Regions from separate parts of the Hoeflea sp. AS16 genome, predicted to be linked through region 2. Evidence: predicted binding sites of a transcription regulator. Region 2 holds the regulator's gene; each other region holds the start of a gene.

Region 1 (5,874 bases), on a different contig from region 2:
CGCAGCGGCCGCCCTTGACGTTGAACGAGAAGCGGCCCGGCTGATAGCCGCGCGCCTTGGCTTCGGGCAGATTGGCAAACCAGTCGCGGATCGGTGTGAAGGCACCGGTATAGGTGGCCGGGTTGGAGCGCGGTGTGCGGCCAATCGGTGACTGGTCGATGTCGATGACCTTGTCGATGTGCTCGAAGCCATCGATCCGGTCATGATCCGCAGGGTTTTCGCGCGCGCCCATTACCCGCCGCGCGGCGGCCTTGTAGAGCGTCTCGATCAGGAAGGTCGACTTGCCGCCGCCCGACACGCCGGTGACCGCGGTGAACAGGCCGAGCGGGATCGAGGCGGAGACGTTCTTGAGGTTGTTGCCGCGGGCGCCGACGACCCTGAGTTCCTTCTTCTTTTTCGGCTTGCGGCGCTCGGACGGCACCTCAACCGCGAGCTCGCCGGAAAGATATTTTCCGGTGATCGAGCGCGGATTGGCCATGATGTCGGCGGGCGTCCCCTGGGCGATGATCTCGCCGCCATGGATGCCGGCATGCGGGCCGATGTCGACCACGTAATCGGCTGTCAGGATGGCGTCCTCGTCGTGCTCGACCACGATCACCGTGTTGCCGATGTCGCGCAGGTGCTTGAGCGTGTCCAGAAGCCGGGCGTTGTCGCGCTGGTGCAGGCCGATCGACGGTTCGTCGAGCACATAGAGCACGCCGGTGAGGCCGGAACCAATCTGCGAGGCCAGCCGGATGCGCTGGCTCTCGCCGCCCGACAGCGAGCCGGAATTGCGCGACAGCGTCAGGTAATCGAGGCCGACGTCGTTCAGGAATTTCAGCCGGTCGCGGATTTCCTTGAGGATGCGGACCGCAATCTGGTTCTGCTGGTCGTTGAGCTGAGCGGGAAGCGCTTCGAACCAGTCGCCGGCGACGCGGATCGAAAGCTCCGTGACCTCGCCGATGTGGCGGCCGCCGATCTTGACAGCGCGCGCCTCCGGCTTGAGCCGGTAGCCGCCGCAGGCCGGGCAGGGCGCGTTCGACATGTAGCGCTCGATTTCCTCGCGCGCCCAGGCGCTGTCGGTTTCCTTCCAGCGCCGTTCGAGATTGGGGATGATGCCCTCGAAGGTCTTCGACGTGGTGTAGGAGCGCAGCCCGTCGTCATACTTGAAGGCTATCTTCTCCTCGGTGCCACGCAGAATGGCGGCCTGGCCCTTGGCCGGCAGTTCGTCCCAGCGGTCGCCGAGCTTGAAACCGAAATGCTTGCCCAGCGCTTCAAGCGTCTGGGTGTAGTAGGGAGAGCTCGACTTGGCCCAGGGCGCCACCGCGCCGCCGCGCAAGGTCAGGTTCGGCTCGGGAATGATCAGCGCCTCGTCAATGGTCTTCTGGGTGCCAAGCCCGTCGCAGGTCGGACAGGCGCCATGCGGATTGTTGAACGAAAACAGCCGCGGCTCGATTTCGGAGATGGTGAAGCCGGATACCGGGCAGGCAAATTTCTCCGAGAACAGCATGCGTTCATGGGTCTCGTTGAGTGATTTGTTGGCCGAACCGCCTGCTGATGTTTCGGCATCGGGCAGAGGCTTGTCGGCGAATTCGGCGATGGCCAGTCCGTCGGCCAGCCGCAGGCAGGTTTCCAGGCTGTCGGCCAGCCGCGCCGAGATATCGGGGCGCACCACGATACGGTCGACGACAATGTCGATGTCGTGCTTGTACTTCTTGTCGAGCGGCGGCACGTCGGCGATCTCGTAATACTGGCCGTCGACCTTGACCCGCTGGAAGCCCTTTTTCATGAACTCGGCGAGTTCCTTGCGGTACTCACCCTTGCGGCCGCGGACCACCGGCGCAAGGATATAGAGCCGTGTGCCTTCTTCCATCTCCAAAACACGGTCGACCATCTGGCTGATGGTCTGGCTTTCGATCGGCAGGCCGGTGGCCGGCGAATAGGGCACGCCGACGCGGGCGAACAGCAGCCGCATGTAGTCATAGATCTCGGTGACCGTGCCGACGGTGGAGCGCGGGTTGCGGCTGGTGGTCTTCTGCTCGATGGAGATGGCCGGCGACAAGCCGTCGATCTGGTCGACGTCGGGCTTCTGCATCATTTCGAGAAACTGGCGCGCGTAAGCCGACAGGCTTTCAACATAGCGGCGCTGGCCCTCGGCATAGATGGTGTCGAATGCCAGCGAGGATTTGCCCGAACCGGACAGTCCGGTCATCACGATCAGGCTGTTGCGCGGCAGGTCGATATCGACGTTCTTGAGATTGTGCTCGCGGGCTCCGCGAATGGTGATCGATTTCAGTTCAGTCATGATGCCGCCGATTTGGAGTGCAGTGTCCCGTGCGCTCTGTTCGCACGCATGGACAGCTCAGTTACCTGTAAGCCCCGCAGGTTCGATTTCACCTTCGAGGTATCTGATCGCATCCCGCACACTATGCTGTCCTTGAGGAACACCGGACGTCAGTTATGGTTCCAGGGCAGATCAGATCCATACATAAGCACCTCACCGGCAATGTCGAGACACCGCATGGGATGATGGTGTTGGGAAAGCCGAATCTCTTGACAGAAACTGACACAATAAATAGAACATATAAAGAACAAAAAAAGGCCTGTGGATTGTCCATGCCCGCGTGACTGGCGGATGGCTGATCCTGTAAGGTGCAAATCGATTTGGACGGGGCGGCGCAAGGCCGCCTGAAGTGTTGGAAGGTGAAACATCATGGCGGGTAGCGTCAACAAGGTCATTCTCGTCGGCAATCTGGGCGCGGACCCGGAAATCCGGCGCACCCAGGACGGTCGTCCGATCGCCAACCTGTCGGTGGCAACATCGGAAAGCTGGCGTGACAAGAACTCCGGCGAGCGGCGCGAAAAGACCGAATGGCACCGGGTCGTGATCTTCAATGAAGGCCTGTGCAAGATCGCCGAGAACTATCTCAAGAAGGGCTCGAAGGTCTATCTCGAAGGCCAGTTGCAGACCCGCAAATGGACCGACCAGTCGGGCCAGGACAAGTACTCCACCGAGGTGGTGCTGCAGGGCTTCAACGGCAATCTGACCATGCTCGATGGCCGTAACGAAGGCGGCGGTGGCGGCGGTGGTGGCCGCGGCGGCGATTACGGCGGCGGCGGCGACTTCGGTGGCGGATCGTCCGGCGGTGATCGTGGCGGTTCCGGCGGCGGCGGCGGCGGCGGATTCGGTGGCGGCGGTGGTGGTGGCGGTTCATCCCGCGATCTCGACGACGACATTCCGTTCTGATCTGAGCGTGTTTCGTCTCCGTTGGTCAGTTCTGCTTGCGAGCAATTGGAGTGGTGTATCGTGACAACGAAGAACGACGTACTGGAACTCGGTCCCGGGCAAGGGCGGCAATACGCTCTTGGCCGGATGCAGGCGGTATTCAAGGCTGATCACGGCGAGAGTGGTGACCGCTACTCGATCTCGGAATGGTGGCTTGAGCCGCACTGCAGCGGGGTGGGTGCTCATTCGCACGATGCCAATGAAGAGATCTTCTATGTGCTCGAAGGTACAGCCTCGTTCCTGGTGGGCGATGCATGGCGCGTCCTGGAGAAGGGCAGTTTTCTAAGAATTCCGGCCGGCGTTACACATGATTTCGAGAACCGCACCGATGCACAGGTCGGGCTTTTGAACGTATTCATGCCCGGAGGCTTCGAGCAGGCGATGCCCGGCATCGTGAAATGGTTTGCGGACAATCCGCAGGGCCATGTGGGTTCACCACCGGCCTGAGACATTTGGTTGTCATGGGTGTAAAATCAGGATAAAGGCCCTGCTGTCGGGCACGGGAGGCTGTATTGCGCCAATCCATCACCCACGTCGCACTTGTGGTCCGCGATTATGACGAGGCCATCGGCTTTTATTGCGGTGTGCTCGGATTCGATCTTCTGGAAGACAGCTATCAGGCCGAGCAGGACAAGCGCTGGGTGGTTGTCCGGCCCAAGGGCAGCCAGGGGACGTCGATCGTTCTGGCGCGTGCTTCGAAACCGGAACAGGAGCCGTTCATCGGCAACCAGACCGGCGGCCGGGTGTTCATGTTCCTCAATACCGATGATTTCTGGCGCGACTACAATCGCCTGATCGCACAAGGTGTCGAATTCATCCGTGAGCCCAAGACCGAAGACTATGGCACGGTGGCGGTGTTCCGCGATATCTACGGCAATCTGTGGGACCTGCTGCAACTGGCCGAGGGGCACCCGGCCGCGAACTGACATTTGGAGTTGTCGACTCGTGCGAGGGTCCACAGGGCGGATTGCACGGAATCGTGATTGGCGCCGGGATCTGGATCCGGGCAAAAATTGGCGATGATGATCAAATTCCTGAAGATACGCACCCGGTCACTGCCCATCGCGCTGATGGCCGGTATTCTTTCCTGTCTGCCCGTCCATGCCGGAGAAGCGGACGTTGTTGCCGCGAAGTACACCAAGGCCGCCGACGGGACCTACCGGTTCGATGTGAGCGTGCGCCATGCCGACGAAGGCTGGGAGCATTATGCCGACAAGTGGCAGGTGACCGGGCCGGACGGCACGGTCTATGGCGAACGGGTGTTGCTGCATCCGCATGTCAACGAGCAGCCGTTCACGCGCAGCCAGTCGGGCATAGCCATTCCCGCCGGTGTGAAAAGCGTCATTCTCCGCGCCCATGACAAGCAGCATGGCTGGGGCGGGGCAGAACTGACCATCGTGCTCGACGAATAGATCCAGGGCGTCCGGCGGGCGGCTCTCGCCGAAATCAGCCGATCAACAGTTCAACGCTGACACGGTCGCCCGCGGCAATGGCGGCGCGACGGCGCACGTCGGCCTTTACCGGCAGAAAATACGATCCCGTGGCCTTGTCCGGAAACAGCGACGTCGCCCAGCTGGTTTCACCGATGCGGGCGCGGACCCGGATGAAGCCGAAGCCCCGCGTCTTGCCCGCCATGAACCGGATCTGGCTGGCGACATCGGCAGGAATGGTGATGAAATGCCAAGGAGCCCTGGCTGCGGCGTAAAGCCAGAGCTCGGCGTCGAATTGATAGTGCTGTTCGGGAGGCATCGTTCAGGCGGTCATGAATGCCTGCTTGATCCCGTCGACAACGAACTGCACCGAAAGGGCTGCCAGAATGACGCCGAGCAACCTGGTCAGGATGGTTCGGCCGGTGTCGCCCAGAAACTGGTCAATGCGCTCGGCAATCACCAGAAAGGCAAACAGCAGCACCGAAGCGGCGATGATCACGCCGATCAGCCCGGCGCGTTCGACAGGCGCATAAAAGGAGCCTGCGAGCAGGATGACCGCGGAAATTGCTCCGGGGCCAGCGATCAGCGGGATCGCCAACGGGAACACGGCGACATTGGAGATGTGATCCTTGGTGATTGCCCGTTCGGCGCTTTTTTCCTGCCGTTCGTGGCGCTTTTCGAAAATCATCTCGAAAGCGATCCAGAACAGCAGCACGCCACCGGCAATGCGGAAAGCGCCGAGCGAAATCCCGAGCAGGTTGAGAAGGCTGGCGCCGGCTATGGCAAAGACGGCGAGGATACCGGCAGCGGTCACCGTGCCGCGCAGCGCCACCTGGAGCCGCTGGCTGCGGGTCATGCCGGTGGTGAGGCCGAGAAAAATTGCCGCCAGGCCGGGCGGGTCGAACATCACGATGATCGTGACAAAGGCATTTACAATGAGTTCAATGTTCATGAAGCGTCCCCCGCCAGCCCGGTGAAAAAGCCTTTTACAAGGACTTACGACACCCCGGGCCGGTTCGAAACCCCTGTCTTTGGCCGCAACGGTGGAGAAAGTGGCCTGAACGGCTGATTCAGGGCGTGAAAATTGGCGACAACTACGGCTTTCGGCTATAACGCAGATAATGATTCCATTTAATTATCGTGGACCGCTTTGACAGACCAGAACACACCCGCCGGACC
Region 2 (5,874 bases):
GCGTGGTAATCCTCGCGGATGCAGGCAGGATCGAACCGACGCGGCCGCAGCAGCGTGCCTTGCTCCCGTTGACCAAAGCGCCCGCCGACAATGCCGAGCCGACACCCGCCGCCCCACCGATCCTGGCCGTGCTGCAGGAGCCGCCCCATGCTGTTGGCGGCCTCGCCGACAGGATTGTTTACGGCCTGCAGACGAGCCTGGGGTTCGAAATCGCCAAAGTTCCAGGCGAAGACGACGGAGAAGGCAGAGTACAGATCCGCGACGCCCGCAAGGAAATCGGCCCGGACCCACGCCTGAGACAATCGACTTTCAAAGCAGGTCCACCCAATCTCGATCCGGCCACGGGCGTGGCCATGCAGGTGGAAGGGCCGATTGGCCTCACATACGAACCCAGGGCCACGGATCCGCGTTATGCGAACACCGCGTTCATGCTGCTTGCCGAGGACTTTGGCGAAAACCCGCTTTCTCCGCTCGACTTCGAGGAGAGTTTCCTCGGCGTGAAAAGCCTGCGTTACCTTCATCCAGGCTGGACCTTTCATGCCAATGGAAGCACGCCCGTGGATCTTCGCAGACAGACGGCATGGATCGAATTTTCCAAGCCTGGTGGAATAAGGATCGGAGAGGAAACCGCCATTGCCGTCGGGTACGAGGGTAATCACTGGAAAGTGGACATCGCGCGCCACCTTCTGCAACGGGTCGAGATCAAGGCTGAGGCTGAGGAACGCATCCAATTGGCCAAGGTCAATGACCAATTCGAGGCGCTGGTGCTGCTGCATGCTCCGATTGCCCCGGAACGCTATCTGCTGGCAGTGCTCGGTGTTCGGAGACATGCGGCCGGCACAAGTGTGCAGGGCAGCGGCAACCAACCTCTCCTGCTTGCAACAATGGAATGGAGTATCCCCGCCGACGCGGAAGGCGAAATGGCGCCCGCGACCGGTGTGGAGAACCCGTTTGTCGTCGAGGGGGCACGTTCGATCCGCCACTGCGTGGCATCACGGCCGACCTTCGCCGAATGGACGCGTTCGGCACGCAATTTCGACGTGGCATCAATTCTTCGTTCACCCTCCGACGGCTCGCTGCCCGTGTCGGAACCCGCCGTCTTCGCGAATATCATTGCAACTAGTGAAGCGAGCGGTGACGACAACATTCTCCGTTTCCAAGACCATGCAGGTCAGCCGGTGTGGCTCCGCCCCTCGGTCCAGGCCTCGCCATTCGCCCAGCACGTTCACAGGCATATGGCGGTGATCGTGACGGAGCGCGACCATGCGCTGGGCAAGCCGGCGCGAATCTTCCACTCGATCATGAGGGCGGACGGCGCGGACCTTGTGCTGCCCTTCAAGACAGGCGATCTGCTGGAGCCACAGATCCATCTGATCGAACTCGAGTCACCGGCGCGGCCGCTGGCCTATGGCCTGGCATCACCGCTCGACGAGCAGTTCGGCGCCTACGACCTCGATCTGAAATCGATCCTGACGGGACCAGCCGAAGGTTCGCAAATCCCCTGGAAAGGAATGTTGCTGACAGGGCGCTTCCCGGTCACGACGAAGGGGATTGCGAATATCCGGTTTCGTCTAGAAGCCGCCACCAAGGAGGACGACGCCTGCGAATTCGATCTGCCCTGCGCAGATGGCCCGTACTGCCAGTTTGAATTACTGCTGTCGCACGATGCTGGTGCACCGGACGACAGCAAGCTCGCCATAGCTAAGACCCTGATTGCTGTTGATGGAAGGCGCACGGACGCGGGAACCGAAAAAACACCCGTGCCGGGCGGCTCATTCCTGTCGCTGCAGATCGCCGGGGTTCAGGCGGCAGCCCCCGTCACCGAATTCTGGTGTGATCTGTCACACAAGGCCTGGACGGACAGCGGCGCCGGCAATGGGGAGGCGATGGAACCCAATCCCCTCACCTGGCTTTTCAGTGACAGCGACACGATAACGGCCACGGGAAATGTCCGCGAAGCCACGGGAGCGGACCGACTTGCAGGACTGACCGAAGCGCAGGCCAGAATCGTGTCCGTCTCGCCCGCCATGCCGCTGACTACCCGACGAATGAACTGATCCACCTTCTATCTGCCGCTGCCAATACGAGGAGACAGCCATGACCAAACTCGAGACCGAATATCTGAAGCAGATGGGGATCGAGCCTGAAAATTATGTACAGCCGATGGCCGAAATTGTACCGCTCGCGCCCAGGAAGGTGAAATTCAGCAACTGGAAGGCGATAACCTATGCGAAGGACTATTGCGGCCAGACGGCAAACACCTGCGGTGCCTACTATGACCAACCCGGCAAGACGGATTGCGCACATTTCATCGCCCACTGCCTGAGTGCCGGAGGCATCGCCATCAAACCCGGCGATGGCAGTACAACAGACTGCCCGGCGGGATTGGCGATGCGCAATACCGATCTCGTCGCCGCTTTGACGGCGCTGGCTACAGACTACGACAATGTTCAGGAATTGGGTATTTCAGACGCAATAATCGGTGACATTGGTTTCCTCAACAACCTCATCCGACCATCGCACGCCTTCATGATCTGCGAGCCGGTCAATCTCGGAGATCCACTGAAGCCGGCAAAGGTATGGTCTCACACCGCCGCTCGTTGCTGCGGTGACATGGGTGCGGAAATCCGGCAATGGTTCGCTACGATGTTCCGCATTACCGACGCGCAGTAACCAACTGGCACCTAGAACTTTGTAACTTTGCAGGTTCGCAGGATGTTTGAGACGATGTCAGTTCCTTGCGAATCGTTGACCGGCAGGCCATGCCGTAATGGTTACACGCTTCCCGGAGACAGGATCTCCGGGTTGTCCGAACTGACTGCCCTGTGTGATCACGCAGCACAAACCGGCCCTGGCAAATTGGCGTAGAAACGCGTCGGTTTGCCAATGAAAACAATCCATTATCCGGAATTCGTTGGCGCAACCATCACCCCGTTGCGTGTTCTGTTCCCGTTTACGGTTCGCACCCCCGATGTTCTTTCATTGTTTCTTTACCCCTTGCGGAACACATATGGAACATGATACCTGAGTTCTGGTTTTGTTTCATTCCGACCATCGGGCCGGCCACCGGGGTAATTTGCCAATGTTGACGCGCAAACAGCACGAACTTCTCCTCTTCATCAATGAACGGATGAAGGAAAGCGGAATACCGCCTTCGTTTGACGAGATGAAAGATGCGCTCGACCTGGCGTCCAAATCCGGCATTCACCGGCTGATCATGGCGCTCGAGGAACGCGGCTTCATTCGCCGCCTGCCCAACCGCGCACGGGCGCTTGAAGTGATCAAGCTGCCTGACAGCTACCAGGCCTCGCTGCAGCCGCGCCGCGGATTTTCGCCCAGCGTCATCGAAGGCAGCCTAGGCAAGCAGCCTGAACCCGTGCGCCGCGCCACGCCTGCAAACGACGAACCGTCGCAGGTGGCCGAAGTGCCTATGATGGGCCGGATTGCCGCCGGCGTGCCGATCTCGGCGATCCAGAACATCACCCACAACATCACCGTGCCTGCAGAAATGATCGGTCCCGGCGACCATTACGCGCTTGAGGTCAAGGGCGATTCGATGATCGACGCCGGCATCTTCGATGGCGATACGGTGGTGATCCGCAACATGTCGACGGCGAGCCCCGGCGACATCATCGTGGCGCTGGTCGATGACGAGGAAGCGACGCTGAAGCGGTTTCGCCGCAAGGGCGCGTCGATTGCGCTTGAAGCCGCAAACCCGGCTTACGAAACCCGGATTTTCGGGCCTGACAGGGTCAAGGTGCAGGGCAAGCTTGTCGGCCTGATCCGGCGTTACCACTGACCAGACGCCACGTCCGGCGAACGCTCAATGCTCAGCCGGGCAGATCGAACTTTCCGGTTCGCCACTCATAATAGCGCTGGACCGTCCACGGCCGGATGACGCCTTGCAGTGCGGCGTTGACCTTGAATCGGGGGCTCGCCTTTGTCTTTTGATATCCATCCTGTCCCCCGGCAGCAGATTGCGCCTCCCGGCTGACGGTAATCGCCAGTGAACCCGAGCGGCGCAGACTGCGCGATGTGATGAGCATGGCGCCTGAACGACAGGAAATCATGTAGACCGGGATCGCGACAACCACCAGATCTGCCTGGTCACACGCTGCACCAATCAGTGCTGCCTGATCGGTCGCGACAATCGCAGCCCCGGCATGGATCGCCACGCAGGTGCCCCGGCCGGCGCACTGAAAACGTGACGGCCGCAGCGTGGCGGCTGCAAGCAAGCGTTCGAGGATGGCGGCGACCGGCTCCGTGGCTGCGTCAGGATCTGAACCGGATTTCATGTTTGGCTCGGCAACAGGTGGAAGATGCGGCGCACCACGCATGGCCGTCTGCCATTGGCCGAACACGAAGCTGTTGGGCCGCGCGGCGTTGCTTGCCAGTCCCGACGGGCTGGACAATCCCACCAGATGACCGGTTTCGCTGATCAGAATGTCCGGCCTTGGACCAGCCATCGGCGGCAGGGTGAACATCAGACCGACAGCGATCAGCGCCAGCCCGGCAAGACGCAACCGGCTTCTCAGGAACACCAGAATTACGAAGCCGGTCCCGGCGATCAGGGTGGCCGTCAGCGGTATTTGCCCGACACTGAAATCTCCGCCGAGGCCGTGGACATAATTTGCCGCGGCAATGACGCCCTCAAGCCCCTGCCCCATGATTTTCAGCGGGCAGGCATCCAGGCCGAATGGCATGAGCAGCATTGCCAGAAGTCCGGCGGGCATGACAACAAATGTTACCAGCGGCATGGCCAGCAGGTTGGCCAGAAGTCCGTTGCCTGCGACCCGGTGGAAGTGATGGGCGGAAAACAACCCGGTGGAGAGACCGGCAACGAGCGACGTGACAGCCAGACCAAGCAAGGCCTTTGCCGCAAATGCGAGCCAGCGGCGCGGTGCTGATCCGGAGGCACTGCTGCCCGGTGCTGCGGATCTGTGCCGGGCGCGAAGGGCAATCGCGGCATAGGCCGAAATCAATGCAGCGGTGGCGGCAAAGGACATCTGGAAGCCTGGGCCGACAACCGCGGAGGGCGAGATCAGGATAATCACCATTGCCGCCAGCGCGACATTGCGCATGGTCAAGGCAGGCCGGTCTGCCAGCACCGCGACCAGCATTATGGTGAGCATCACCCAGGCGCGCTGGGTGGAAACGCTGCCACCGGAGATCAGCAGATAGGCGGTGGCGGTCAACATCGCGCCGACGGCTGCGATTTTCTTGACCGGCCAGGCTTCCACGAGAGCCGGGAAGACCGCGAGCCCCTTGCGGATGCCGATGTAGAGCGTCCCGGCGGCAAGCGCCATGTGCAGTCCCGAGATCGCCAGGATGTGGGCAAGCCCGGTTGCGCGCAAGGCCTCGACCACCGGCTTGCTGATGCCGCGCCGGTCAGAGACTGCGAGGGCTGCGGCGATGCCGCCGGGGTCTCCCGGCAAGACCTCGCGGATCCTGGCGGACACATCTTCCCTCATGCTCCTCAGCCCCAATCCGAACGACTGGATCCAACCCGCCGCGGTCTCCGCCCGGCTCGATGACACTGTTGCCTCGACTGGCGCGCGATAGAAATAGCCTTGTGCGCCGATGCGGTCGACAAAGGCGCGGAAGGCAAAGTCATAGCCGCCCGGCATGACCGGACCGGAGGGCGCGGACAATCGCGCGCGCCCAGAAATCTTCGCCCCGACCGGCAGCACCATGTGGCTGCTCCGGGCCGAGAGCCGGACGCGCAAGGGCGGGCGCCGGATCTGCGGATCGGCGGTGGATGCAAGCCTGACAAGGTACCTGACCCTGCCATCGGGATCGAATTCGCGTGCCTGAACCGTGCCGGTAATCGTTGTCGTCACGTCTGAATCAAGCAAAAGCGCGCCATTGTGCACC
Region 3 (5,874 bases), on a different contig from region 2:
GATCGAGACCGGTTGCAGTTCGGCAAGCGTATAGCCGACGATCTCCGCCCACCGTTCATTCAACCGGATCTCGCCGGTCTGAACATTCCATTCCCAGGTTCCGGCGCTGGTGCCGTCGAGTATGTTTTCGAGACGTTGCCGCTGTTCGCTCAAAATACGCTGCGTATCCACGCTATCGGAAATGTCGCGAATGATCTCGGTCCGGCCGGTCACCTCTCCGGTTGCCGAATAGACAGGCCCGGTCGAGACCGACACTGGAACACTTCTGCCGTCCCGCGTGCGCCTGAAGGTCTCGCGCAGGGCATTGCCGCCATTCTGCGGAAGATCTTTCTCCGGTCCGGCATCAGGCACCATGATAAGGCTGACAGGCTGGCCCACGGCTTCCTGCGCCGTGTAGCCGAACAGCTCTTCCGCGGAAGCGTTCCAGAATTCGATCCGCTCATCCAGGCTTATGGTGACAATCGCATCGACGCTGTTTGCGAGAATAGAGGTGGCCCTGGATTCGAGCCCCCGCAGTTCCTGTTCGCGGTCGAGGGCAATCCTGACTTCAAGCAAGCGCACGGCTGCAAATGCGAGATGCTGCAGGACCTCCCGCTGCTGCGCGGTAAGCTTGCCGGGCTTGCGATCGATCACGCACAGGGTGCCGACATTCTCACCACTGGAAAGCGCCAGCGGTACACCGGCATAAAACCGGACACCAGCATCCCGGGCTACAAACGGATTGTCGGCAAACCGGGGGTCGGCGGTGGCGTCCTCGACTTCCATGATACCGTCGCCATAAATGGCGTGGGCGCAGAAAGACACATCCCTGGGGGTTTCAGACATGCCATCAAGGCCAAAATTTGCCTTGAACCATTGCCTGTCCTGCTCGACCAGGGTGATCAGTGACACCGGGGTTCCGCAAACAAGTGCCGCTGCACGAACCAAAGCCTCGAACTCGGGCTCGGGTGCCGTGTCGAGAACGTGAAGGTCCCTTAGTGCCTTGAGGCGCTTGTCCTCGCTGGAGGACTGTTTCACTTGATCCAATATTCCCGCCCCTGGATTCGATCCATGAAAACAACGAATCCAGAACGGTATCTATCACTTACCCGTCTGTTGCCGCTATCGGACCCGTGGTTGCAGTTACTCAAACGACGATTGATCCAACTGCCGCCAAAATAACATGACTCCTGTAGTCAATTCTGAACATGAAGCTCGTTTGAGGGGAAAATTTGACATATTTCTAAATTAGAAGAAAAAGGTGAACGTGCGGTAACCAACGGTTAGGCAGTTTTCACCGATGGGATTTTGGCAACGCAGTGACGAAGCCGCTGTTTCCCGGCCACCGCAATGCGCCGGGTATGGATCGAACCGCCAAGGCATAGGGTGCGGGATTCAGCTATCCGGATCGGGATATTCAACGGCGCGGAAATACAGCCCCTCGGGGGCTGCAACCGGTCCGCAGGCCTTGCGCGAACGGGCGGCCAGCGCCAGTTCGACATCATCGGCCGACCATTTACCTTCTCCGACCAGCCGCAGCGTCCCGGCAAAGGAGCGGATCTGGTTGTGCAGGAAGCTGCGTGCGGAGGCGTGGATCTCGACAAGCCCTTCCGCATTGCCCTTGCGCACGTCCAGCCGGTCGAGGCTGCGCACGGGCGAATTGGCCTGACACTGCACCGAGCGAAAGGTGGTGAAATCGTGCTTGCCGACAAGCCGCTGCGCTGCTTCGTGCATGGCAGCGACATCGAGCGGCTTGGGCGACCACAGCGCCCGGTTCTTCTCGATCACCAACGGCGCTCGGCGGCAGATGATGCGGTAGACATAATGCCGTTTCAGTGCCGAGAAACGGGCATCGAACGCATCATCTACCCGGCGGGCGGCAATGATGACCACCCGCTCCCTGGCCATTTGCAGATGTGCGTTGATGGCATCGCGCACCGTGTCGTCGGGCCAGTTCTTCTCGAGATCGACGTGCGCGACCTGCCCCAGCGCGTGCACTCCGGCATCGGTTCTGCCGGCGCCGCGAATGCTGACGGTTTCGCCGCAAAACCCGAGGATCGCGGTCTCGATCGCCTGCTGAATCGAAGGGTGTTCATCCTGGCGCTGCCAGCCGGCATAACCGGTGCCGTCATATTCGATGTCGAGGCGGTAGCGCGGCATCAGCCGATCACCGTACCTTCGGGAACCGGTGTTCCGCGCAGGAAATCCCCGGCGGCAAGCGGCTTGCCGCCGGCTTTCTGCAAGGTGAGCAGACGGACGGCACCCTTGCCGCAGGCAATGGTCAGCCCGTCATCGAGCGCGGTGCCGGGAGCTGCCTGATGCGTATCGGTGTCCGCCAGCGCGGTTTCCAGCAGCTTGACCCGCTCGGCACGATCACCGGCCTGAAGCTCGAACCAGGCGCCGGGCGATGGTGCCAGTCCGCGCACATGGTCATGTACCTGCTGGGCGTCCAGGGTGAAATCGACCCTGGTTTCGGCCTTGTTGATCTTGGCCGCATAGGTAACGCCGTCGGCTGATTGCGGTGTGACCGGCAGACCTTCGGTCTCGAGCTTGGCCATGGCCTTGACCATCAGCGCGGCCGTCAACCGGGCCAGCCTGTCGTGGAGTTCGCCGGTGGTCATGGAGGGGGTGATGGCGACGGTTTCGGTCATCGCCGCCGGGCCGGTGTCGAGGCCCTCGTCCATCTTCATGATCATCACGCCGGTCCTGGTGTCACCGGCCATGATGGCGCGCTGGATCGGCGCTGCACCGCGCCAGCGCGGCAACAGCGAGGCATGGCCGTTCCAGGCACCGAGCCGCGGCGCATCAAGGATTGCCTTGGGCAGGATCAGACCATAGGCGACAACGACGGCCGCATCGGCGTCAAGCGCCCGGAATGCCGCCTGTTCCTCTTCGCTCTTGAGGCTTTTCGGGGTGAAGACCTTCAGGCCCAGCCGCTCGGCGGTGCGGTGAACCGGTGACGGCAGCACCTCCAGCCCGCGCCGTCCGGCCGGACGCGGCGGTTGCGAATAGACCGCGACGATTTCGTGGCCAGCCGCGTGCAACGCCTCAAGCGTCGGCGCGGCATAATCCGGCGTTCCCATGAAGATGATGCGCATGGCGGCTCCTCAAAACACATTCGCGGCAGGCGAACGACCGCCAAACGGCAAAATCGGCGCCTGGCCTCAGGCGGTAACGCGCTGCTTGGCCAGCTTGGTGAATTTGCGCACCACCATGTCCCGCTTGAGCTTGGAGATATGGTCGATGAACAGCACACCGTTGAGGTGGTCCATCTCGTGCTGCAGGCATGTGGCGAGCAGGCCGTCGGCCTCTGTCACCTGCTCCTTGCCGTCGCGGCCAAGGTGCTTGACGGTAACCGTCGCGGGCCGCTCGACTTCGGCGTAATAATCCGGAATCGAAAGGCATCCCTCTTCATAGACACTGGTGTCATCTCCGGTCGCCAAAAGCTCCGGATTGATAAACACCTGCGGATTGGGGTCCTCGTCCTTGCCGGCGATGTCAATCACCAACAGCCGCCGCGGCACGCCGACCTGAATCGCCGCCAGGCCAATGCCGGGCGCGTCGTACATGGTCTCGAGCATGTCATCGATGAAACTGTTCATTTCTGAATCGACACGCTCCACGGCCAGGCTTTGCTGGCGGAGGACGGGGTCGGGCAAGTAGATGATCGGCTTGATGGTCATGGCGGTGAAATAGTCATTGAACCGCGCGGCGTCAATCTGTGCCAGGCGTGACCGGGACACAATGTTCTTGTTTTGATCTGACAAAAGATCAAGAATCAGCTAGGTCATGTCGATGCAGACCGGCACAGCACTGTTTTCAATCCCGCTTTTTGAGCTCAATGGCCACATGGTCACGCTGGGTGAAAGCCTCGTCGCCGCCGTTGCGGCGGTGCTGCTGCTTGCCGTCTGGGTGGCCCTGAGCCTGACACGCGCCAGCCAAAGGCGGGCTGCCGCAGCAGTCGACGCCGCCGCTCGAGCGGCCCAGGCCGAAGCGCGGCTCGCCGAAATCCTCAAGGCGCAAGCGGAAATGCAGGGCCGCATGGGCACGATGGCCGAGCTGTTCGGCGCCCGCCAGGCCGAACTCAACCAGTCGATCGGCCAGCGTATCGACGGCATGACCCAGCGGCTGGGAACCTCGATCACCGAGCAGACCAAGTCGACGCACGAGAACCTGTCGAAGCTGCAGGAACGGCTGGCGGTGATCGATACGGCACAGAACAACATCCAGTCGCTGGCGCGCGACGTGGTCGGGCTTCAGGCGATATTGTCGAACAAGCAGACCCGCGGCGCCTTCGGCCAGTCGCGGATGGAAACCATCATCAAGGACGGGCTGCCGATGGGGGCCTTCCGGTTCCAGCCGACCTTGTCGAACGGCATGCGGCCCGACTGCACCATCGCCATGCCGAACGGCGCGCCGGACCTCGTCATCGATGCAAAATTTCCACTGGAAGCCTGGAACGCCATGCGCGAGGCGGAAACCGAAGGCAGCGGCGAGCAGGCGGCGCAAAGTGCGCAGCAGCGCTTCCGCCGGGACATCGAGGTTCATATCCGCGATATTTCCGACAAGTACCTGATTGCCGGCGAAACCCAGGACACGGCGTTTCTGTTCGTGCCATCGGAATCGATCTTCGCCGAGATCCACGAGAAATTCGAGGCCATTGTTCACAAGGCGCAGCGGTCACGGGTGGTGATCGTTTCGCCATCACTGCTGATGCTGTCGATCCAGGTGATCCAGGCGCTGCTCAAGGATGCGCGGATGCGCGAACAGGCACACCTGATCCAGGGCGAAGTGGTGCGGATGATGGAGGATGTCTCGCGGCTTGATGACAGGGTGCGCAAGCTGCAGTCGCATTTCTCCATGGCGCAGAAGGACGTGGACCTGATCCTGACCTCATCGGACAAGCTGACCAAGCGCGGGGCAAAGATCGAGGCGCTGGAATTCGCGCAACTGAGCGAGGACGCCGCTGCAGCTCCGGCATCCGGAGCGAACCGGGCTGACACCTCCACACCGCGCGAAAGCCCGAAATTCGAACCGCGCTCCACGACACTCAAACTGCGCGTGGTCGACGAAGACGACTGACCCCTTTTCTCGGTCCCGATAACCTGACAAAAAGCTGCGAAGACGACTGAAAGCGTAGCCCGGATCCCAAACGACGGATGCCGGAAAGCAAGGGAGACCGCCATGATCACCGTCATCGGATCAGTCAACATGGACCTGATCGCCACGACACCACGGCTGCCCGAACCGGGCGAGACCGTGGCCGGGACCGATTTCACGACGGCGCAGGGCGGCAAGGGCGCCAACCAGGCGCTGGCGGCGCAGCGTGCGGGCGCATCTGTGAAGATGTGCGGCGCGGTCGGCGACGACGCGTTTGCCAGCGAAGCGCTGGCGTTGCTGGGCGAAGCCGGCGCGGATTTGGGCCTGGTTCACCACATTGACGGCGCCACCGGCACGGCGCTGATCCTTGTCGGCGGAGATGGCGAGAACATGATTGCGGTCATACCCGGCGCCAATGGTCAAGTGACCCCGGCGGACGCCGAAGAGGCGGTAGCGGCGATGTCCGGGGGGGACACATTGCTGCTGCAGATGGAAATCCCGGAGGCGAGCGTCGAAGCGGCAATGAAGGCGGCGCGCGGCAAGGGTGTGACAAGCGTTCTCAACATCGCGCCGCTGACCGACGCAGTCGAGCGGCTCGCGCCGCTTGCCGACATCGTCATTGCCAATGAGACCGAATTCGCCCGGCTGTCCGGCCGTCCGGCGGAAACACTGGCCGCAGCCCGCACCGAGCTCGAGGCGCTGCATGACAAGACCGGTCAGTGCATGATCATCACGCTTGGCGGCGACGGTGTTCTCTGGGCCAGGGACGGCAAGGTGGAGCACGTGCCGTCGCTC

The links. Region 2 encodes LexA, which represses DNA repair genes until DNA is damaged. Its sites were predicted from a motif close to TGTTCNNNNTGTGTTCNG; they were not measured.
Region 1: uvrA (excinuclease ABC subunit UvrA) is a predicted target of LexA. The motif match lies at 2,556-2,573, and genes of this name have one in related genera.
Region 3: rmuC (DNA recombination protein RmuC) is a predicted target of LexA. The motif match lies at 3,725-3,742, and genes of this name have one in related genera.

Annotation. Positions count from the first base shown of each region.
Region 1 covers NZ_JBBMQQ010000001.1:877,818-883,691, forward strand. The annotation lists gene uvrA (excinuclease ABC subunit UvrA) at 1-2,284, opposite strand, end outside; gene WNY80_RS04230 (single-stranded DNA-binding protein) at 2,693-3,226, shown strand; gene WNY80_RS04235 (cupin domain-containing protein) at 3,287-3,712, shown strand; gene WNY80_RS04240 (VOC family protein) at 3,778-4,191, shown strand; gene WNY80_RS04245 (hypothetical protein) at 4,285-4,677, shown strand; gene WNY80_RS04250 (DUF1905 domain-containing protein) at 4,712-5,014, opposite strand; gene WNY80_RS04255 (MarC family protein) at 5,018-5,647, opposite strand; gene gyrA (DNA gyrase subunit A) at 5,846-5,874, shown strand, end outside.
Region 2 covers NZ_JBBMQQ010000009.1:76,652-82,525, forward strand. The annotation lists gene WNY80_RS18605 (hypothetical protein) at 1-2,057, shown strand, start outside; gene WNY80_RS18610 (amidase domain-containing protein) at 2,098-2,673, shown strand; gene lexA (transcriptional repressor LexA) at 3,083-3,799, shown strand; gene WNY80_RS18620 (ComEC/Rec2 family competence protein) at 3,831-5,874, opposite strand, start outside.
Region 3 covers NZ_JBBMQQ010000013.1:65,974-71,847, reverse strand. The annotation lists gene WNY80_RS21445 (PAS domain-containing protein) at 1-1,017, opposite strand, end outside; gene truA (tRNA pseudouridine(38-40) synthase TruA) at 1,375-2,139, opposite strand; gene fmt (methionyl-tRNA formyltransferase) at 2,139-3,077, opposite strand; gene def (peptide deformylase) at 3,144-3,662, opposite strand; gene rmuC (DNA recombination protein RmuC) at 3,775-5,061, shown strand; gene WNY80_RS21420 (ribokinase) at 5,164-5,874, shown strand, end outside.